3 regions of the Nonomuraea sp. NPDC048881 genome follow, and region 2 is predicted to be linked to each of the others. Evidence: riboswitches for the same ligand, from Rfam matches in the RefSeq annotation. Region 2 holds a riboswitch; each other region holds the start of a gene.
What was found. Region 2 has a riboswitch for thiamine pyrophosphate ahead of AB0C33_RS22350 (cytosine permease). Riboswitches for the same ligand answer to the same signal wherever they lie in the genome.
Positions count from the first base shown of each region.

Region 1 (7,421 bases), on a different contig from region 2:
TGACGCTGGGGACGATCACCCGCTTGGGGCCGAGCGAGGGCACCAGCGTGATCGTGCTGCCGCTCTCCACCTCGGCCTTGCCCTCGGGGTCGGTACGCAGCACCAGCCCCTCGGCGGTGTCCTCGTTGTACTCGCCGGCGACCTTCTTGACCTTGAAGCCCTTGCTCGTGGCGGCGCGCTCGGCGACCACCACGTTCTGGCCGACGAGGTCGGGCACCTGCACGTATTGGGTCTGGGAGAAGTACCAGCCGGTCACCGCCACCGCGACGACCATGACCGCGGCGAGCAGGACCAGGAACCAATTGGGCCTGAACGAACGCCTGGACGGCGGCGGCGACACCGGCGGCGTCACCTCGGCGCGCGGCTGGATCAGCGTGTGCGCCGGCGCGGCCAGCGGCATCGACGGGGCGCCCGCGCCGCTCGGCCGCGGCGGCATCGACTGGTTGAACACGGCCGTCATGGCCGGCGGGGTGCTCAGTCGGGGCAGCATCCGGTGGGCGTCGACCGCCTCGACCAGCATCGCCGTGGCGTCGGCCGGGCGGTCGTGGGGCTCGCGGGCCGTGGCGTGCCCGACCAGCGTGTCGATCAGCGGCGGCACCTCGGGCACCAGCGACGACGGCGGCGGCACCGTGTCGTGCACGTGCCGGTAGGCCACCGACATCGGCGTCTCGCCGTCGTAGGGCTGCTGCCCGGTCACCAGCTCGAACAGCATGATGCCCGCGGCGTAGACGTCGCTGCGCACGTCGGCGCCGCCGGTGGTGACCTGCTCGGGCGACATGTAGCCGATCGTGCCGATCATCACGCCGGTACGGGTCTGGTTGGTCGCCTCGATCGCCCTGGCCAGCCCGAAGTCGACGACCTTGACCCGGCCGTCGTCGGTCATCAGCACGTTCTCGGGCTTCACGTCGCGGTGGACCATCCCGGCCTGGTGGGCCGCGCCCAGGGCGGCCAGCACCGGGATCATGATCTCCAGCGCCTCGCGGGCGGGCAGCCTGCCGCGCTCGCGCAGGATGTCGCGCAGCGTGCGGCCCGGCACGTACTCCATCGACAGGTAGACGACGTCGGTGTCGGTGCCCTGGTCGAAGACGTGCACCACGTTGGGGTGGGACAGGCTGGCCACCGACTTGGCCTCGCCGATGAACCTGCGGACGAACGCCGGGTCCTCGGCGAGCGAGCGGTGCATGACCTTCAACGCGACAGTGCGATCCAGCCGGACGTCGAGCGCCAGGTAGACGGTCGCCATACCGCCCCGGGCGATCCGGCTCTCGATGCGGTAACGCCCATCGAGGAGCCGCCCGACCAGGGGGTCCGCAGTCGTCTTATCCACCACCCCCCTGAGTTTACGGGCGTTTTGCCACCGGCAGGGCCCACGCGCCCGAAACCGATGCGGAGACGTTCCCGCGAGAGCGGCCCCGACCGGCGGAAGGGCCGGCGCGAGCCGGCCCCTCCGGCGATCTCGGAGGGGGATCTCCAGGGGGATCACCAGGTCGTCTCCGGTGGCGTCTCCCGGGGGCGTCTCCGGGGCCGTCTCCCGGGGGCGTCTCCGGGGTGTCTCCTGGGCGTCTCCGGGCCGTCTCCTGGGCGTCTCTGGGGCGCCTCTAGGGGGTCGTCGGTGAGGACGCCTCGGCGTAGCGCCGGCGCGGGATCCGGCCCGCCTGCCGCGCCTGGCGTCCGGCCGTCACGGCCGCCCTCATCGCCGAGGCCATGAGCTCGGGCCGCTGCGCCCGGGTGACCGCCGTGGCGAGCAGTACCGCGTCGCAGCCCAGCTCCATGGCCAGGGCGGCGTCGCTGGCCGTGCCGATGCCGGCGTCGAGGATCACCGGCACCCCGGCGGACTCCACGATGAGCTCGATGTTGTGCGGGTTCCTGATGCCGAGCCCCGAGCCGATCGGCGCGCCCAAGGGCATCACCGCCGCGCAGCCGGCCTGCTCCAGCCGCCGCGCCAGCGCCGGGTCGTCGCCGATGTACGGCAGCACCACGAACCCGTCGGCCACCAGCCGCTCGGCCGCGTCGAACGTCTCGATCGGGTCGGGCAGCAGCGTGCGCTCGTCGGCGATGACCTCAAGCTTGACCCAGTTCGTCCCCAGGGCCTCGCGGGCCAGCCGGGCCGTCAGCACGGCCTCGCCCGCGGTGAAGCAGCCCGCGGTGTTCGGCAGCACCTTGATGTCGCGGCGGCGCAGCACGTCGAGGACCGAGCCGCGGGCGCCGGGGTCGAGCCGCCGCATGGCCACCGTGGTCAGCTCGGTGCCCGAGGCGACCAGGGCCTGGTCGAGCACCTCCAGAGAGGGCGCGCCGCCGGTGCCCATGATGAGCCGGGAGGCGAACTTCTCCCCGGCGATGATCAGCTCATCCACCCTGCACCGCCGTCAGCACCTCGACGCGGTCGCGGTCGCCGAGCGCCGTCGTCTCCCACGAGCTCCGCGTCACCACCTCGTCGTTCACGGCCACGGCCACGCCGGTGGTGGCGGTGGTCAGCGTCCGTACGGCCTGGGCCACGGTGGTGCCGTCGGCCACCTCGTGCGCGGCGCCGTTGATCGTCACAATCATGAAATATCCCGAAATCTCGCGGGCGAGCACAGCGCGGCCAGCTCGCCCTCCTCACCCGTCAGAATCCCCGCGCCCGTCGAAACCTCCGCCACCCGAGCCGCTGCCTGGGCCGCCGTCTGCATGCCTGTCCGGCCCGCCGTCTGGCCCGCCGTCTGTGTGGCCGTCTGGGCCGTCGTCGGGGCCGCCGCCGGGGACGCCGTCGTCGTGGACGGTGTCAGCACCGCCGACGTGACCAGGACCGCCGTCAGGGGGGCCAGCAGCACCCCGCCCCGGTGGTGGCCGGTCGCCAGCACCAGCCCGGGGACCTCGCCCGCCCCGATGATCGGCAGGTTGTCGGGGGTGCCCGGACGCAGCCCGGCGACCACGTCGGCGACCTCCAACTCGGTGACGCCCGGCACCAGCTCCCTGGCGTCGCGCAGCAGCTCGTAGAGCCCGCCCGCGGTCACCCGGGTGTCGAACCCCAGCTCCTCCTGGGTCGCCCCGAGCACCAGCTCGCCGTCGCCCCTGGGGACGAGGTAGACGGGCGCGCCGTGCACCATCCCGCGTACGCACCGGCCGAGCAGCGGCTGCGGCGAGCGCAACCGCATGATCTGCCCCTTGACCGGCCGGACGGGCACGTCGGCCAGCTCCCCGCTCCACGCCCCGGCGGCCAGCACCACCCGCTCGGCCGCGATCTCCGGCACCGCCGGCTCAGGCTGACCGGGCACGGCCTCAAGCCGCACCCCCCTCACAGCACCGGTCACAGCTCCCGCCACAGATCCTGCCGCACGGCCTGTCCCAGCACCGGTTCCAGCACCGGTTCCAGAGCCGGTTCCAGAGCTGGTCCCAGCGCCGGTCGCGGCGGCCGGAGCGGCGTCGCCGTCGCGCAGCAGGCCGGTCACCCGCGCCCGCACGACGGGCACGCCCAGCCGGTCGAGCGCGGCCAGCAGCGCCGCCGTGACCCGGCGCGGATCGACCCAGGCGTCACCGGGGGCCAGCAGCCCGCCGCGCACCGAAGGGGCCAGCATGGGCTCCAGACGCCGGCACTCGCGCCCGGTCAGCCGCTCGACCCGCAGCCCCAGCTTGTCCATGAACGCCGCCAGGTCGTCGAGCGCCGCGAGGTCGTCGGCCCCGAAGGCGACGTCGAGCGTGCCGTCGGCGCGCAGGTCGAGCGCACGGCCGGCGGCCCCCTCCGGCCCGATCACCCCGAACGCGCCCCCGAACGCCTCCCCGGCCCTCGCCCCGGCCCCGCGACCGGGACCGCCGCTCAGCCCCGTGCCGAGACCTGCCCCAGAGCGCGCCCCGAGATCCGGGCCGAGGCCCGCGTCGGCGGCCAGTTCGGCGGCGAAGGACGGCCATCGGCTCAGCGAGGCGGCCCCCAGCCGCAGCAGCGGCTCCTCGGTGTAGGCGACCTCGCTGACGGGCGCCAGCATCCCGGCCGCCGCGTAGGACGCCCCGCGCCCCGGGGCCGGATCGACCACCGTGACGGGCAGCCCCTCGCGGGCCAGCCGCCAGGCGATCGACAACCCGACGACCCCGCCGCCCACGATCACATTCATCCGCGCTCCCTTCGCCGGCATGATCCGGATCAGGTGTCTTGCGGTCGAAGGCCCGCTCAAGCCTTCCTCTCAGCCCGGTGACGGCCGGACTCCCGCGCGTCTTGCGCCTCCAGCCTACGGCCTCGGCGCGACGTGCCGGCACCGCCCCCGTTATGGTCATGAACGTGAACCATGTCGTAGTGGTGGGAGCGGGCCTGGCCGGGCTGCGCAGCGCGGAGGCGCTGCGCGGGCGCGGCTTCACCGGACGGATCACGCTGATCGGCCAGGAGCGCCATCGGCCCTACGACCGTCCGCCGTTGTCCAAGGCCGTGCTGTCCGGCGCGGCCGACTCCAGCTTCCTGGAGGCCGACCTCGACGCGCTGGAGGTCGACTTCTGGCCAGGGGTCACCGCCAAGGCCCTGCGCGAGGGCGTCGTGGAGACGACCGAGGGCGAGCTCGGCTACGACGGCCTCGTGATCGCCACCGGCACCGAGCCGATCACCGTGCCCGGCGACGGCCCCCAGCACGTCCTGCGTACCCTCGACGACGCCCACGAGCTGCGCGCCGGGCTCGTGGCCGGAGCCCATGTGGCGATCATCGGCGCCGGCTGGATCGGCGCCGAGGTCGCCACCGCCGCCCGCAAGGCCGGCTGCTCGGTGACCGTGATCGAGGCCGGCCCCGCCCCGCTGGCCAACGCCGTGGGCCCGGAGATCGGCGCCCGCACGCGACACTGGTACGACGGCATCGACCTGCGCCTGAACACCATGGTCGACGAGGTGGACGAGGGCGGCGTGCGGCTGGTGGGCGGCGAGTTCGTCCAGGCGCACGTGGTCGTCACGGGCATCGGCGTGCGCCCGGCCGTCGAGTGGCTGGCCGGCTCCGACATCGACCTGCACAACGGCGTCGTCACCGACGAGCACCTGCGCACGTCCATGCCGAACGTGGTCGCCGCCGGCGACTGCGCGGCCTGGTGGTCGCGCCGCTACGGCGTCCGGCTGCGCGTCGAGCACTGGGACACCGCGCTCGGCTCGCCCGAGGTCGCCGCCGCGACCCTGCTGGGGGAGGAGGCCGTCTACGACCCGGCCCCCTACTTCTGGTCCGAGCAGTTCGGCCACATGGTCCAGTACATCGGCCACCACCCCTCCGGCGACCGCCTGCTCTACCGGGGCGAGCCCGAGGGCAAGTGGTCGGCCGTCTGGCTGACGTCCGGCGACACCCTCGCCGCCGTGCTCGCCGTCGACCGGCCCCGGGACTACGTGCAGGGCCGTAGGATCATCGAAGGCGGGCATCGCCTCGACACAGAACGCCTGGTAGATCCAGAGGTCCCCCTACGGGATTGTGTTGTTTGAGCAAGGACGGCATGTGGTAGTTGTGGTTTCGTGACGCTTTCTGTTGCACAGATCGACCGGGAGACCGACCAGCTCGTCGACGAGTGGCTCACTCTCCCCGAAGTGGCCTCACGCCTCGACCTCTCGATCGGGCGGGCCAAGCAACTCCTCAAGGACCACAAGCTGCTCGGCGTGCGCCGTGGCGGCGGCGGGCCACAGGTTCCCGCGGTGTTCCTCGACGGGAAGGACGTGATGAAGGGCCTGCCCGGCACACTGACCGTGTTGCAGGACGCCGGCTACGACGACATCGAGTCGCTGCGCTGGCTCTTCACCCCAGACGAGTCCCTGCCGGGGTCGCCCATCGAGGCGATCAAGGCCGGCCGTCACACGGAGGTCAAGCGGCGTGCCCAGGCCCTCGCTTTCTGAGGCCCGCCTCTATCTCTGCACCGACGGCCGCCGCGACCGCGGCGACCTGGCAGAGTTCCTCGACTCGGTGCTGGCCGGCGGCGTGGACATCATCCAGCTGCGGGAGAAGGGCCTGGAGGCACGCGAAGAACTCGCGCTCCTGGAAGTCTTCCGCGACGCCTGCGACCGGCACGGCAAGCTGCTGGCCGTCAACGACCGGGCGGACATCGCCTTCGCCGCCCGGCCCGACGTGCTCCACCTGGGGCAGGACGACCTTCCCGTGACGGTCGCGCGAGAGATGCTCGGCGACGACATCGTCATCGGCCGGTCCACCCACTCCGTCGCCGAGGCGTCCGCCGCGGCCGTGGAGGAGGGCGTCGACTACTTCTGCTGCGGCCCGATCTGGCCCACGCCGACCAAGCCGGGCCGCCACGCGCCCGGCCCGGCGCTGCTGCGGCACGCGGCCTCACTGGGACCGGCCCCGGGGGCGGCCGCGCCGCGGCCGTGGTTCGGGATCGGCGGCATCGACCTCACCAACCTCGACGAGGTCATGTCGTACGGCGTGAGCCGCGTGGTCGTCGTACGGGCGATCACCGACGCGGAGGACCCGGGGGCGGCGGCGGCCGAGTTCGCCAAACGCCTGACCCCCTGACACTGCCCCCCTGACACTGCCCCCCTGACCCACTGACCCCCTGACACGACCGGGCGCCCGTCCACGACGGGCGCCCACACTCTGCGGCGAGGCCGCCCGCACTCTGCGGCGAGGCCGCCTGCCGAAGCGGGCCGCTCCGGCCGGCCGCCGGTACCAGGGGCCCGGGGTCAGGTCCTGCGGGACGTCGCGGCGATGGCCAGCTCGGCCAGCGCCGTGCGCGACCCGGCGGTGACCGGCGCCTCGTCGAGCGCGGCCAGCGCGTCGGCGAGATAGCCGGCGATCAGGTCCTCGCACTCCCGCAGCGCGCCGCTGTCCGTGATGATCTCGCGCAGGGCGCTCACCCCGTCCTCGTCGAGCGCGGGGTCGCCGAGCAGCCTGCGCACCGTCGCGGCCGCCTCCGGAGCGGCCCCGGCCAGGGTGCGGGCCACCAGCATCGTGCGCTTGCCCTCTCGCAGGTCGTCGCCGGCCGGCTTGCCGGTCTGGGCCGGGTCGCCGAAGACGCCGAGGATGTCGTCCCTGAGCTGGAAGGCGATGCCGACGCGGCGGCCGTAGCCGGTGCACAGCTCGTCCATCCACGGCTCCAGCGCGCCGGCCGCGAGCACCAGGCCGAGCCTGAGCGGCTGCTCCACCGAGTACTTGCCGCTCTTGAACAGCGCCACCCGCAGCGCCGACTCGAAGGTGTTCTCGCCGTGGGCCTGCTCCAGCAGGTCGAGGTACTGGCCGCACATCAGCTCGGTGCGCATGTGGTCGTGGACGGGCTGGGCGGCGGCCAGCGACGCCGGCGGCAGGCCGCTGGTGCGCCACATCTCGCCCGACCACACCAGCAGCAGGTTGCCCAGCAGGATGGCGGCCCCCTCGCCGAACTGCTCGGCCGAGCCGTGCCAGCCCTCCTTCTCGTGCAGGGACTGGAAACGGCGGTGGGCGGCCGGCATGCCCCTGCGCAGGTCGCTCTTGTCCATCACGTCGTCGTGC
Region 1 covers NZ_JBEZGC010000009.1:299,748-307,168, reverse strand. The annotation lists gene pknB (Stk1 family PASTA domain-containing Ser/Thr kinase) at 1-1,327, opposite strand, end outside; gene AB0C33_RS31015 (thiazole synthase) at 1,599-2,354, opposite strand; gene thiS (sulfur carrier protein ThiS) at 2,347-2,547, opposite strand; gene AB0C33_RS31005 (FAD-dependent oxidoreductase) at 2,544-4,085, opposite strand; TPP riboswitch at 4,075-4,191, opposite strand; gene AB0C33_RS31000 (FAD-dependent oxidoreductase) at 4,244-5,413, shown strand; gene AB0C33_RS30995 (Rv2175c family DNA-binding protein) at 5,444-5,818, shown strand; gene thiE (thiamine phosphate synthase) at 5,796-6,449, shown strand; gene AB0C33_RS30985 (polyprenyl synthetase family protein) at 6,617-7,421, opposite strand, start outside.
Region 1: linked by a shared signal. The riboswitch ahead of AB0C33_RS31005 (FAD-dependent oxidoreductase) and the one ahead of AB0C33_RS22350 (cytosine permease) in region 2 are both predicted to bind thiamine pyrophosphate.

Region 2 (7,421 bases):
GTGAAGGGGCCGGCGTGTGTGGCGTACACGGCGTTTCTGCTGGAGGCGGCGGGGTCGTACGGGGAGGGGTTGGCCGCGCTTTATCCGTGTATGTGGGGCTATTCGAGTCTTGGGAAGATCCTCGCCGAGAACCCGCCCGCCGAGCCGCGGTACCGGGCCTGGGTGGACACCTATGCCGACCCCGCGTTCGCGGCGCTGACCGTACGGATCGGGCAGATGATCGACGAGGCCGACCCCGACCCCGTACGGGCGGAGGCGCTGTTCGCCGAGGGCATGGCACACGAGCTCGCCTTCTGGGACGTGCCGTAGCTTTCTGGGGCGTGCCGTAGTCGCGTGCCGGTCCGGCGCGCGCCATACCCTGGGGGCATGCCGGAACTTCCCGAGGTGGAGTCGCTCACCAACTTCCTGCGCGAGCGGGCGGTCGGCCGTTCGATCGCCGGCGTCGACGTCGTCGGCTTCCAGGCGCTCAAGACGTTCGACCCGCCGGTCACCGCGCTCGGCGGGCTCACCGTCACGAACGTGTCGAGGCACGGCAAGTTCCTCGACCTCGACTGCGACGGCCTGCACCTGATCATCCATCTGGCCCGCGCCGGCTGGCTGCGCTGGCGCGACGACCTGACCGGCGCGCGGCCGGTGCGGCCGGGCAAGGGACCGCTGGCCGTACGCGTACGGCTGGCGCCGGACGACGACGGCCTGGCCCCCGGCTTCGAGCTGACCGAGGCCGGCACGCAGAAACGGCTGGCCGTCTACGTCACCGACAAGCCGGAGGACGTGCCCGGCGTCGCCGCCCTGGGCCCCGACCCGCTCGACGACGCCTTCACCGTCGAGGCGCTCAAGCGCATCGTGGGCGGCAACCGCACCCAGATCAAGGGGCTGCTGCGCGACCAGAAGGTGATCGCGGGCATCGGCAACGCCTACTCCGACGAGGTGCTGCACGCGGCGAGGATGTCGCCGTTCAAGATCGCCGCGACGCTGACCGACGCGCAGATCGCCGACCTGCACGAGGCCATCGTGACGACGTTGCGCGACGCCGTCGAACGGGCGCACGGGCTGGCCGCCAAAGACCTCAAGGCGGAGAAGAAGTCCGGGCTGCGCGTGCACAACCGGGCCGGCCAGCCGTGCGACGTGTGCGGCGACACGATCCGCGAGGTGTCCTTCGCCGACTCCGCGCTCCAGTACTGCCCGACCTGCCAGACGGGCGGCAGGCCGCTGGCCGACCGGCGGATGTCGCGCCTGCTCAAGTAGGGTCCCGGGCGCGGGATGATGGAGGCATGACCGTTCCAGAGATCGACGTCACCGCCGTTCCCGACGACGCCTACCTGCTCGACGTCCGCGAGCAGGACGAGTGGCTGGCCGGCCACGCCCCCGAGGCCGTGCACATCCCCATGTCGCAGATCCAGGGCCGGGTCGAGGAGGTGCCCGCCGACCGCACCGTCTACGTGGTGTGCCGGGTCGGCGGCCGGTCGATGCAGGTCACGGCGTGGCTCAACCAGCTCGGGCGCGACGCCGTCAACGTGGGCGGCGGCATGCAGTCGTGGGAGTTCGCGCGCCGTCCGATGGTCAGTGAGACCGGGCAGGATCCTTTCGTGGCCTGAATGCCCCACTGTGGCGGTTCCGCCGCCATTGAGGCATGATGAGGGCGCCAACTGCATAGTCGCGGGAGCTCGGGGCGCCGGGCTGAGAGGGCAGCAACACAGCCGCTGCCGACCGCCTGAACCTGTCCGGGTAATGCCGGCGTAGGGAGTGTGCGATGACGCATGTCGTCGACGAAGTTCCGCTGACCCTTGACGGCGCGCCCCCCAAGACCCTCGGCGTCCTCGACCAGGGCGCGCTCTGGGCCAACCTCGGTGTCAGCCTCCTCGGCTTCTCCGGCGCGCTCGTCCTGATCGATCCCCTGGGCAACGCGCCGCTCAGCCTCGTGGCCGCGCTCACGGCCGCCGTGGTCGGCAGCCTCATCGGCACGGCCATGGTCGGCCTGTCGGCCATCCCCGGCACGCAGACCGGGCGGCCGGCGATGGTGCTGCTGCGTGGGCTGTTCGGGGCGAAGATGTCGTACGTCCCGTCCGTGCTGAACATCGTGCAGATGCTCGGCTGGGGGGCCTTCGAGCTCTGGGTGATCGCCAAGGCCGCGAACGCGATCTTCGGCGGCGTCCCGTACCAGGTGTGGGTGGTGGTGGCGGGGGTGCTGACCACCGCGCTCGCCGTCTGGCCGCTCGGGTCGATCCGGCTGCTGCGCCGGTACGTGACCGCCGGCGTGATCGTGTCGCTGATCTGGTTCACCGTGTCGTTCCTGGGCGAGGCGCCGACGTACACGGGCGGGTCGTGGACGGCCTTCGCCCCGGCCGTCGACTACGTCATCGCCCTGTCGGTGTCGTGGGTGCCGATGGCCGCCGACTTCGCCAGGCACTCGCGTTCCAGCCGGGCCGCCTTCACCGGCGTCGTCGGCGGCTACACCGTCGCCCAGGTGGCCTGCCTGGCGCTCGGCGTGTACGCGGTGGCCATCGCGGGCGCCCAGGCGGTCCAGGCCGACGGCATGGTCGTGTTCCAGCCGTTCGTCGCGGCGCCGCTGGGCGCGCTGTTCTTCGGCATCCTGGTGCTGCGCGAGACCGACCAGTCCTTCGCCAACGTCTACTCCACCACCGTCTCGCTGCAGAACCTGATGCCGAAGGTGGACCGGCGGGTCGTCTCCACCGCGATCGGCGTGCTCACCACCGCGATCGCCCTGGTCGTGGACGTCACCTCCTACGGCGCGTTCCTCGGGGTGATCGGCGCGGTGTTCGTGCCGATGTTCGCGGTGCTGGCCGTCGACTACTTCGTGCTCGGCGGCGCGGCCCGCTGGAACACCGCCGAGGACGCGCCCTCGCGCTGGCTGATGCTGCTGCCGTGGGCGCTGGGCTTCGCCGCCTACTGGTTCACCACCTCGACGCCCACGGTCGCCGGCTGGGACGGCTTCTGGGCCTCCGCCCGCGAGGCCGTCGGCTTCACGCGGGAGCCGTGGATGAACGGCGCGCTCGGCGGCGCGCTGGTCGCGGCCCTGGTGACGCTGCTCATCGGCGTGCTCGGCCGGCGCCGCTCAGCGGCCCGCTGAGACCCGGCGTTCGACGTTGAGCAGGTGCTGCTTGGCGGCCACGCCTCCGGCGTAGTCGCCGAGCTCGCCGTCCTCGCGGACCACCCGATGACAGGGCACGATCACGCACACCGGGTTGGCGCCGACCGCGTTGCCGACCGCGCGAAGGGCGCGCGGCCGTCCGATGCTCGCGCCGATCTCCTCGTACGTCGTGGTCGTGCCGTAGGGCACCGCCATGGTCTTCTGCAGCACGGTACGGGCGAACGGCGTGGCCAGCGCGAGGTCGACCGGCGTGGCGAAGGTGCGCAGCCGGCCGGAGAAGTACGCGTCGAGCTCCCGGCGCACCGGGTCGAGGCGGCGGGCGTCGGGCCCGATGAACGTGCCGACCTCCTTGGCCACCCGCTCGAACACGGTGTTCTCGGCCTCGAAACTGCAGGCCGCGATGCCCTTGCCGGTCACCGCGAGCACCAGCCTGCCCACCGCGCCGTCGTAGGTGCCGAACGCGATGTCCGGGGGCCCCTCGCCCTTGTAGGTGCTGGAGGTCACTCTCAGCAGGGCATCGAGGTCGCTGCTCGACATGCCTCTCACCCGTTTCAGCCACCGGAATCTTCGTGAGCGCAGCGTATCGGACGGATCGCCCGTCAGACCCACCACGCCACGTGCACTATGGAGGTGTGGGATACGCATGGGTCGGCAGTGACGAGGAGATCGCTCGCGCCGTGCTCGCCGGGTCCCCCAACGCCGTGGTGGCGCTCGACCGCGACCAGAGCGTGCTGGTCTGGAACGCGGCGGCCGAGCACCTGTTCGGCTGGACGGCGGCCGAGATGCTGGGTCGCCGGGCGCCGATCGTCCCCGACGAGCTGGCCGCCGAGCAAAACGCGGTGCTGGAGCGCGTCCGCACCGGGGGCCAGGTGTCGCTGCGCACCAAGCGCGTCCACAAGGACGGCAGGCCGCTCGACCTGCGGGTGGACATCAACGCCCTGCGCATGGGCAACTCCGTGGTCGGCTACGTCCTGGCCCACCATCCCGCGCGGGCCGACGAGGTCGCCGGGCTGCGCATGGAACGCCGGGCCAGGCTGGTGCGCCGGCTCACCGACGTGGTCGGCGACATCAACTCCGAGCTGGAGCTGCCTGCCGTGCTCGACCGCATCTCGGCCAGCCTCACCGAGCTGACGGGCGCGGACGCGGGCGGGTTCGTGCTGATCGAGGGGGAGCGGCTGCGGCTGGTCAGCACGTACCGGCTGCCGGAGACGCTCAGGGGCACCACCACCGGCCTGCGGACGAGCCTGGTGGACAAGCTCTTACGGACGGGCAAGACCGTCATGCTGGAGTCCCAGGGGCTCGGCGACCTGGTCTGGGCCAGGCTCAACGGGCTGCACACGATCGCGCTCGGCCTGGCCGCGGTCGGCGGCCGCCCCTACGGGGCCCTTTACGCGCTGTTCGCCGGGCCCGCCCCCGGCCACCTGGAGCTGGAGCTGCTCGAACTGCTGGCCGGGCACGCCGGCATCGCGGTCGGCAACGCGGTGGCCTACCAGGAGGCGGTGCGGCAGCGGGCGCACGAGCGGGCCGTGTTCGACGCCAGCGCCGACGGCATCGCCGTGCTGGACGACGCCGGCCGGGTCGTGCGCTGGAACCCCGCCGCGGCCGAGCTGACCGCCTTCCCCGCCGAGGCGGTGATCGGCGGCCCGCCGCCGTTCCCGCTGCCCAGCCCCGGCGAGAAGCTCACGTTCCAGATGGAGAACGGGCGCTGGCTGGACGTGGTGAGCGCGCGGATCGAGGAGACCGGCGAGATCGTCATCGACTTCCGCGACGTCACCCAGGCCAAGGAGCTGGAGGAGGCCAAGGACCTCTTCCTGGCCACCACCAGCCACGAGCTGCGCACGCCGATCACGATCGTGCGCGGGTTCGCCGGCACGCTCGACGCGCGCTGGGACAAGATGAGCGACGCGGAACGCCGCTCGGCCGTGCACACGATCGCCGAGCGGGCCGGATCGCTGGGCCAGCTCATGGACCACCTGCTGCTGGGAGCCAGGGCGGGCGCGGACGAGCTGGCCGTGCGGATCGAGGCGTTCGACCTCGCGGCCCGGATCCACGCGGCCACGCTCGGCCTCCCCGTGTTGTCCGACCGCCACCGCGTCGAAGTGCGCATCCCGGACGATTTGCCGCCGGTGCTGGGTGACGCCCTGGCAACCGACATCGTTTTGGGGCAATTGCTGGAGAACGCGTTTAAATATTCCCCAATGGGTGGATTGATCTGTGTTGAAGCTTGGCCCGAAGACGACGGCGTGGTCGTAGTGGTGGATGACGAGGGGGTCGGAATCCCACCGCCTGACCGCGAACGGATCTTTGAGCGCTTCGTCCAGGTGGACAGCGGGGACCGGAGGCGCTTTGGTGGAGTGGGGCTGGGCCTCTACATCGTGCGCAGTCTGGCCAGGGCACAGGGGGGAGAAGTGAGTGCTCAACCGAGGCCCGGAGGGGGTACGAGGATGCGGTTGATCCTGAGGCGCGCTTCCCCTATCCGATCCGACACACCGATGCGGTAACGAGGTGGTCACAGTTGAGCTGATCTATCGTCCAATGTGTACAAGCTGTGATCGAGATGCGGTTTCTGCGATTGGCTAACGGGGCATTTCGGTCGTACCGGGGAGTGTTCCCGCGGGGGGCACAGGGAACGGGGAGGTGGGTGTGTCAAGCGTGGTGCTGCTGCCGTACGCGCCGTCCAGCGTCGCCGTCGCCCGCCAGCGTCTGAGCACTGACCTGCAGGATTGTGGGGTCTACACCGCCGCGATCGACGATGCGGTGCTGGTGGTGAGCGAGTTGCTGAGCAACGCGCTGCGGCACGCGCATCCGCTGCCTTCAGGCATGGTGAGGGTCGCCTGGATGCGTAGCGACGATCACATAGAGGTGGCGGTCAGTGACGGGGGTGCGGCGACGGAGCCGCGGGCGGGCCGCCCGACCCTGTCTTCGCTCGGGGGCCGGGGGCTGGGGATCGTCGAATACGTGGCTGAGAGCTGGGGGGTTCGTCACGACGGTGACACGACGACGGTGTGGGCCATCCTGCCCGCACCCAACGGGGCGGCGGTGAACGGGCAGGTCGCGGCCCTGAAGGAGGCCGGCTAGGCGGTCCTGGCCGCCAGTACGGCCCGTTCGGTGACGGCCCACGCCGTGGAGACCAGGAGGTACAGGCCGGCCGCCAGGGGGAGCACGAGCACGGCCAGCGCGGAGCCGTACGGCAACAGCGGCATGACCTTGCGCAGCAACTCAGGCTGCTCCTTCGACACCTTGATCGAGCGTGCCGACAGCCATGCCAGCAGCACGAGCCCCGCGATCACGACGACAAAGACCGAAACCGGCCAACTGATCAGACCGAAATTGGCCACCACACCCGCGAGCTGCTGGCCCAGTGGCGCCCCGAACAGAGTGTGACCGGCCAGTGCCGTCGGGTGCGTGGCCACCCTGAACATCAGCCACAGGAACGGCAATTGCGCCAGCATCGGCAAGATCCCCGCGAACGGCGACGTGCCCTCCCGGGCGTACAGAGCGGTCAGCTCCTTGGACAGCCGCTCGGGATCGCGCCCATGGCGCTTGCGCAGCTCCTGCAACTTGGGCGCGAGCCGCTGCCGGACCTGGCCGGCCCGCGCCTGCCGGACGTTGAGCGGCAGCAGGATTAGGCGTACGGCGAGGGTGAACAGCACGATGGCGAGCGCGGCATGGCCGCCGGACACGCCGATGACGAACGTGACAAGTGAATCGATCATGAGCCCTTCAGACATGACGACGGATCAGGGCTCACACATGACGATGAGCCCCGCTTTGACGGAAGCGGGGCTCGCCTAGGGCGCTCGTGGACGCGGGCGTCCGGCCGCGTCGGGATCGCGCAGCCGCTGGAAGGCCGTGCGGCGCGCGTAGGTCAGCGGGAAGCCGGGAGACTCACCGCCGAGGACGGGCGGCAACGTGGCCGCCCACGTGGCCAGCAGGAGGATCGCCATCATGGTGATCCCCACCAGCCACGGATCGAACAGAAGCGACGTCACTGCGACGAACGGGACTTACCGACGACGGTGACGGTGATGAAGACGATCAGGCCGACGACCCCGACGATCAGGGCGAACTTGAACAGACCTGCCAGCAGGGGCAGGAGGAAGTTGAACAGCACGAAGAGACCGAGAAGGGTCCCTAAAACGAGCATCACGACTCTACTCATGAGGCCACCGTACGTCCTGCGAGCATGATCCGCGAGGCTTACGAACCTGTGACGTCCATGTCCGCCACCATGTCCGCCACGTGGGGCTCAGCCGTACGGTGAGACGGTGAACACCCGCATCCTGGTGGTCGACGACGATCCGACCGTGTC
Region 2 covers NZ_JBEZGC010000006.1:85,796-93,216, reverse strand. The annotation lists gene AB0C33_RS22365 (TenA family protein) at 1-309, shown strand, start outside; gene AB0C33_RS22360 (DNA-formamidopyrimidine glycosylase family protein) at 367-1,245, shown strand; gene AB0C33_RS22355 (rhodanese-like domain-containing protein) at 1,272-1,595, shown strand; TPP riboswitch at 1,647-1,760, shown strand; gene AB0C33_RS22350 (cytosine permease) at 1,751-3,088, shown strand; gene AB0C33_RS22345 (methylated-DNA--[protein]-cysteine S-methyltransferase) at 3,074-3,646, opposite strand; gene AB0C33_RS22340 (ATP-binding protein) at 3,742-5,610, shown strand; gene AB0C33_RS22335 (ATP-binding protein) at 5,762-6,187, shown strand; gene AB0C33_RS22330 (YidC/Oxa1 family membrane protein insertase) at 6,184-6,840, opposite strand; gene AB0C33_RS22325 (DUF6412 domain-containing protein) at 6,901-7,101, opposite strand; gene AB0C33_RS22320 (hypothetical protein) at 7,098-7,271, opposite strand; gene AB0C33_RS22315 (response regulator transcription factor) at 7,378-7,421, shown strand, end outside.

Region 3 (7,421 bases), on a different contig from region 2:
TACCTGGAGGCGAGCGGCCGCGACATCGACGACCTGTACCGCAACCGCCGCTACTGGACCGACCTGCTGCGCCGCTCCGGCCTGGTCACCGCCCCCGCCTCCCCGCTGGAGAACGCGCTGGGCCGCCGGATCCGCGCGCTGCTCCACGTCGACGACCGCCCGCGGGCCGCGGCCTATGCCAGCCTGCTGCGTCCCGACGGGCCCCGCTACGACGACTGCCCGCCGACCACGCAGGCGTTCGCCCGCATGTTGTTCTTCTCCTTCTGGCGGGACGGCGGCGGCTTCGCCACCTACGACAAGGGCTTGGACCGATTGCGGGCCGAGCCGGACCTGTGCGGGGAGATCCTGGACGTCCTCGCCTACGGCGTGGAGCGCCCGCGTCATGTGACCAAGCCGCTTCCCGCGACGCTCGCCGGCGTGCCGCTGGTCCTCAACGGCCAATACTCGGCCGACGAGGTCCTGGCCGCTCTGGGCTGGGCGAGCCTCGGCGGTTCGGTGCCCGCCACCATGCGGGAGGGCGTGGCGTGGTGCCCGGCCACCCGCTGCGACGCCCTCTTCGTCACCCTGCGCAAGAACGAGAAGGAGTTCTCCCCGCAGACTATGTACCGGGACTATGCCCTGACCCCGGAGCTGTTCCACTGGGAGTCCCAGAACCGGACCGGTGCGGCGTCGGCCACCGGCCTGCGCTACCAGAGGCACGAGCACACCGGCAGCCACGTCCTGCTGTTCACCAGGGAACGCACGGAGAACGACCTTCGCCACCCCGAGCCGTATGTCTTCCACGGCACCGCCCGCTACGTCGAGCACAAGGGCGAACGCCCGATGGCCGTCACCTGGAGGCTGGACGAGGAGATGCCCGCGGACCTGTTCCGGCGCGCGGCCATCGCCGGCTGACCGCCGCGGCTCTGCGGAAAGGGCGGATCTGGGCGAAGCATGACGTTACCGATACCCCGTCAGGGGAAGATCGCCGGACATGCCGGAGACACCACCACCCCAGACCCAGCAGTACCCGGGCCGTACGGACGAGATGTCCCCCGAGCCGCGCGACGAGATGCGCGGCTACGAGGGCAGGGACCTGCTGGCGGGCAAGAAGGCGCTGATCACCGGTGGCGACTCGGGCATCGGCCGGGCGGTGGCGGTGGCGTTCGCCAAGGAGGGCGCGGACGTCGCCATCGCCTACCTCGACGAGCACGACGACGCCAACCACACCCGCGGCCTGGTCGAGCAGGAGGGACGGCGGTGCGTGCTGCTGCCCGGCGACCTGGGCGACCGCGACCACTGCGCGACGGTCGTGGAGCAGGCGGTCTCCGAGCTGGGCGGCCTGGACGTCCTGGTCAACAACGTGGCCTACCAGGCGCCGGTCGACTCCCTGGAGGAGCTGACGGACGAGCAGTGGGAGCACACGTTCGCGGTCAACATCCACAGCTACTACCGCGTCACCAAGGCCGCGCTGCCGCACCTGCGGGAGGGCAGCGCGATCGTGAACACCTCCTCGATCAACGGCCTGCGCGGCAACAAGACCCTCATCGACTACGCCGCGACGAAGGGCGCGATCAACGCCTTCACCTACTCGATGGCCCAGAACCTGGTCGAGCGCGGCATCAGGATCAACGCCGTCGCCCCCGGCCCGGTCTGGACGCCGCTGATCCCGGCCACGATGCCGGAGGAGAAGGTGGCGAAGTTCGGCGCGCAGGTGCCGATGAAACGGGCCGCCGACCCCGACGAGATCGCCCCTTCGTACGTGTTCTTCGCCGCCGACCGGCTGTCCTCGTACTACACGGGCGAGGTGCTGGCCCCGATCGGCGGCGAGACGCTCCCGGGCTGACCGCGCGGGTCAGAGGTAGATCGAGCCGCCCTTCCCGAGGAACTCGGCCGCCTTGTCGGCCATGCCCGCCCGCACCTCGTGGCTGAGCTTCATCGAGCAGAACTTCGGGCCGCACATCGAGCAGAAGTGCGCGGTCTTGGCGGGCGCGGCCGGCAGGGTCTCGTCGTGGAAGGCGCGGGCGGTGTCCGGGTCGAGCGACAGGTCGAACTGGTCCTCCCAGCGGAACTCGAACCGGGCGTCCGACAGGGCGTCGTCCCACGCCTGGGCCTGCGGGTGCCCCTTGGCCAGGTCAGCCGCGTGCGCCGCGATCTTGTAGGTGATCACGCCGGTCTTGACGTCGTCGCGGTTGGGCAGGCCGAGGTGCTCCTTGGGGGTGACGTAGCAGAGCATGGCGGTGCCGTACCAGGCGATCATGGCGGCGCCGATGCCCGAGGTGATGTGGTCGTAGCCGGGGGCGATGTCGGTGACGAGCGGGCCGAGGGTGTAGAAGGGCACGTCGTCGCAGAGCTCGCGCTGCAGGTCGACGTTCTCCTTGATCTTGTGCATGGGCACGTGGCCGGGGCCCTCGATCATCACCTGCACGTCGTGCGCGTGCGCGATCTTGGTCAGCTCGCCCAGGGTGCGCAGCTCGGCGAACTGGGCCTCGTCGTTGGCGTCCGCGATCGAGCCGGGGCGCAGCCCGTCGCCCAGCGAGAACGTCACGTCGTAGCGGGCCAGCAGGGCGCACATCTCGTCGAAGTGCTCGTACAGGAAGCTCTCGCGGTGGTGGGCCAGGCACCAGGCGGCCATGATCGAGCCCCCGCGCGAGACGATCCCGGTCTTGCGGCGGGCGGTCAGCGGGACGTGCGCCAGCCGCACGCCCGCGTGCACCGTCACGTAGTCGACGCCCTGCTCGCACTGCTCGATCAGGGTGTCGCGGTAGACCTCCCACGACAGCGCCTCGGGCCGCCCGCCCACCTTCTCCAGCGCCTGGTAGATGGGCACGGTCCCGACCGGGACGGGCGAGCTGCGGATGATCTGCTCGCGGGTCTCGTGGATGTTCGGCCCGGTGGACAGGTCCATGACGGTGTCGGCGCCCCACCGGGTGGCCCAGGTCATCTTCTCGACCTCCTCCTCGATCGAGGAGGTGACGGCGGAGTTGCCGATGTTGGCGTTGATCTTGACCAGGAAGTTCCGGCCGATCGCCATCGGCTCGGACTCCGGATGGTTGACGTTGGCGGGGATGACCGCCCGCCCGGCCGCGACCTCCTGCCGGACGAACTCGGGCGTCATCCCCTCCCGGACGGCCACGAACTCCATCTCCTTGGTCACCACGCCGCGCCGCGCCGCGCCGAGCTGGGTGACCGGCGAGCCCCACGCCGAGCGGTCGGCACGCGACGGCCCCGAGGTGTCGTAGAGCCGCACCGACGTGCCGTTCGACAGCCTGACCTCGCGCATCGGCACCTGAAGGTCACCGATGTAGATCTTGGAAAAGCGCGCGTCGCTCATCGCGCAAACTCCCTTCGCCGGCATTATCCGGAGCAGGTTCTGGCGGTCGGCGGCTGACAGCCGTCCTCTCAGCCCGGTCCGCACCGGGCTCCCGCGTTGGTCATCGCGATCATAACCCCGCGCGTGGCAGGATCAAGGGGATGTCTGATCCCATTGCGCACACGACCGCCACCTACGACCGCATCGCGCGCCAGTTCGACGAGCAGTTCACCGAACCGCCACCCTCGTTCGCGGCCTTCCGCGACCGGTTCGCCTCGGCCCTGCCCGCCGGAGCCACGGTCGCCGACCTGGGATGCGGCCCGGGGCGCGAGTCGGCCTGGTTCGCCGGACGCGGCCTGACCACCGTGGGCGTGGACCTGTCGATCGAGATGGCCAGGCTCGCCGCCGGGCACGGCGTGCCCACCGTCCTGGGCGATCTGCGACGCCCGCCGCTGTCGCCGGCCTCCCTGGACGGCCTCTGGTCGGCCGCGGCCCTCGTGCACGTGCCGTCCGAGCAGACCGAGGCGACGTTGCGCGCCTGGCACGCGGCGCTGCGCCCCGGCGGGGTGCTCGCGCTGACCACCGCCCTGGGCGACGGCGAGGGCTGGGAGCCGGTGCCGTACCGGACGGAGTACGAGCGCTGGTTCGTCCACCGCGACGCGGGCGACCTGCTCGCGGTGCTGGACGCGGCCGGGTTCGCGGTCGCCTGGCACGAGACGAACGTCACCCACCGCACGTGGTTCAGCGTGCTGGCGACAGCGCGCAGCTCTCCCCAGCCCTAGTCTCCAGGTCGAGCGCGAAGCCGGGGCCGCGCAGCCGGGCGGTCCCGCCGCGCGCCGACGACAGCCTGACCTCGACCGGCACGCCGTCCGCCCAGGTCACCCCGACGGTGAAGCCGCCGCGGGCGCGCAGCCCGTCGAACGAGCCCGCGCGCCAGGCGGCCGGCAGCGCGGGCAGCAGCTCGATGACGCCGGCGTGGCTCTGGAGCAGCATCTCGGCCACCCCGGCGGTCGCGCCGAGGTTCCCGTCGATCTGGAACGGCGGATGTGTGTCCCACAGGTTGGGCAGCGTGCTGGCGCGCAGTTGCCCGCTCAGCATGGCCAGGGCGCGGTCGCCGTCCTTGAGCCGGGCCCAGAAGTTGACCTTCCAGGCCATGCTCCAGCCCGTGCCGCCGTCGCCGCGCGCTTCGAGCGTGGTGCGCGCCGCGGCCAGGTGCTCGGGAGCGGTGAGCTGCGTCCCGGGGTGCAGGGCGTAGAGCTGGGAGACGTGCCGGTGCCGGTCGGACGGGTCGTCGAGGTCGGCCTTCCACTCCTGGAGCTGCCCCCAGGAACCGACCCGCAGCCCGGGATCGAGCCGGTCGGCCGCCTCGCGCAGCCGTCCGGCGAACTCGGCGTCCACGCCGAGCGTGCGCGCGGCCGCGACCGTGCAGGCGAACAGGTCCCGGACGATCTGCTGCGGCATGGCCGCGCCCGCGGTGAAGTCGCCGTGCTCGGGCGAGTACGCGGGCGAGACGACGAGGCTGCCGTCGCGCGCGTCGGGACACAGGTTGGCCAGCCAGAACTCGGCGGCCTCGCGCATCGCCGGATAGGCGTGCCCGCGCAGGTGGCGCTCGTCGCCGTCGAACAGGTAACGCTCGTAGAGCTGGCGCACCAGCCAGCCGGCGGCGTCCGGCATCCAGAACGACGTGGGCCAGTCGTGCACCCCCGTGAACCCGAACGGGTTGGTGTTGGAGTGCACCGCCCACCCCGCCGAGCCGAACATCGACCGCGCGGTCTCGCGTCCGGGCGCGCGCAGCCCCGCCACGAACTCCTGGTACGGCACCGCCGTCTCGGCCAGGTTCGCCGGCTCGGCCGGCCAGTAGTTCATCTGCAGGTTGATGTTGGTGTGGTAGTCGGACTCCCACGGCGGCGAGTTGGACGCGTTCCACACCCCCTGGAGGTTGGCCGGCAGCGAGCCGGGGCGGGAGCAGGCGATCAGCAGGTACCGGCCGTACTGGAAGTACAGCGTCTCCAGGGCTTTGTCGGACGGGGTGCCGGCGCCTTCGTAGGCGGCCAGCAGGCGGTCGGTCGGCAGGTCGGGCATGCGCTGGCCGAGGTCGAGGCGGACCCGGCCGAACAGCGCCCGATGGTCGGCCTCGTGCTCGGCCCGCAGCTCGGCGTACGGCCGCCGGGCCGCCGCGTCCACCGCTGCCGTGACGCGCGCCGCCGGGTCCGGGCCGCGGTAGCCGGGGTGGACGGGCGCGTAGTCGGTGGCCGCCGAGAAGACGAACACCGCGCTGTCGGCGCCCGTCACCACGACGCGGTCGCCCTCGTCCGTACGGGTGCCGCCCTCGGTCAGCACCTGGACCTGGCCCTCGTACACCAGGCCGTTGTCGGCGAGCACGCCCCGGACGCGCAGCCGTCCGGACTCGGCGGTCACTTCCTCCTCGCCGTCATGCGCGGTGCCGAAGCGCAACGTGAACCCCACCCGTCCCGGACGCCCCGCCGTCAGCCTGCCGACGATGACGTGCGCCGGGTACGAGGCGAAATATTCCCTGGTGAGGACCACGCCGTCGGCATCCTCGTACGTCACGGCGGCCACCGCCGTCTCCAGGTCGAGCGTGCGCCGGTAGCCGCCGGAGAAACCGCCGGTCACGTCGAGCAGCAGCTCACCGAAGTTCTGGTACGCCCCGAAGCCGGGAATGTGCCCCACCGTGCTGTAGGACGGGTTCCCCAGGATCGCGGCCACCTCCTCCGGCGCCATCGAACCCCGGTCGTCGATGACCCGCCGCACCGCCTCCAGAGCGCCGGGACGGTCCGCCGGCCAGTTTCCGGATCCACCGGGCTCCGCGCTGCCCGGACCGCCGGTCCACAACGACTTCTCGTTGAGCTGGACGCGCTCGGTCGCAAGCGTCCCGAACACGCAGGCGCCGAGCGCTCCGTTACCGATCGGAAGGACGTGTCCTTCCCAACTGGGGGCGGGCTCGTCGTACCGGAGCGTCAGCATGGCGATCAGCCTAAGGTTTGGCGATCGCCCCTGGCGGTACGGACTCCCTCAGGGGAACTATGATGAAGATCGCCGCTGTGGCCGCGATCGTGGCTCTCGCCACGATCGGACCGGCTGCCGCCTCTGGGGACGGCATCGAGCAGCAGGAAGTGAGCAAGCAGCAATACCGGACGCTGACCGCCCAGTGCCGCTACGCCGACACACCAGCCCTGCGCCAGAAGTGCAGGCAAGCGGTCAAGGACAACTACCGTATCGGCCGGCGCAACCGTTCACTCGACTGCCGGACGTACTCCGGCGTGACGGTCTGCGGCGAACTGCTCCTCAGCAAGACCGAGCGCGCGTGCATCGACGAGTCCACCAGACAGGGCTTGGCCTATCGCCGCGCCGAAGTGGAATGTTACGTGGCCTGACCATGATCGTCGCAGGTGTCGACGGCTCGCCGACCGGACTGCTGTCCGTCGACTGGGCCGCCAAGGAGGCAGTGCTGCGCGGGGTGTCGCTGACCGTGGCCCACGTGGTGCCCGACTGGGTCTGCCGCCCAATCTCCGGCCGGTACGCGGAGGTGGGCAAGTGGATGCGCGACGGCGCCAAGGAGGTGCTCGCGGCCGCCGAACGGCAGGCCCGCGAACTGGGCGCCGAGGTGACCACGGAACTCGTGCCCGGCGATCCCCGCGCCGCGCTGATCAAGACCGCCGAGCAGGCCGACCTGCTCGTCGTCGGCAGTCGTGGCCTGGGCGGCGTACGCGGGCTGCTGCTCGGCTCGGTCGCCCACGGGGTGGCCGCGCACGCCCAGACGGACGTCGTCCTGGTCCGCGATCCGCCCGCCGTTCCGCGCGGTGAGCTGGTGGTCGGCGTCGACCGTTCCGAGGGCAGCCTCCGCGCGCTGAAGTTCGCCTTCGCCGAGGCCGAGCTGCGCGGCGCCAGGCTGCGCGCGGTGGAGGCGTTCGCCTGGCCGCGTCCCTCGGGCTTCGGGCCCGCCGATCCGGAGGCCGAACGCGAGACCCGCGAGGCTCTGCGGACCTTCCTCGCCATACCCCGCCAATGCCATCCCGGCGTGGAGGTGATCGAGGACGTCGTGCACGGCCATCCCGTCGAGGTGCTGCGCGAGGTGGCGGCCGGGGCCGACCTGCTGGTCGTCGGCAGC
Region 3 covers NZ_JBEZGC010000001.1:715,350-722,770, reverse strand. The annotation lists gene AB0C33_RS03405 (DUF3427 domain-containing protein) at 1-894, shown strand, start outside; gene AB0C33_RS03400 (SDR family oxidoreductase) at 974-1,825, shown strand; gene thiC (phosphomethylpyrimidine synthase ThiC) at 1,835-3,313, opposite strand; TPP riboswitch at 3,306-3,418, opposite strand; gene AB0C33_RS03390 (class I SAM-dependent methyltransferase) at 3,454-4,074, shown strand; gene AB0C33_RS03385 (glycoside hydrolase family 95 protein) at 4,034-6,277, opposite strand; gene AB0C33_RS03380 (hypothetical protein) at 6,337-6,687, shown strand; gene AB0C33_RS03375 (universal stress protein) at 6,690-7,421, shown strand, end outside.
Region 3: linked by a shared signal. The riboswitch ahead of thiC (phosphomethylpyrimidine synthase ThiC) and the one ahead of AB0C33_RS22350 (cytosine permease) in region 2 are both predicted to bind thiamine pyrophosphate.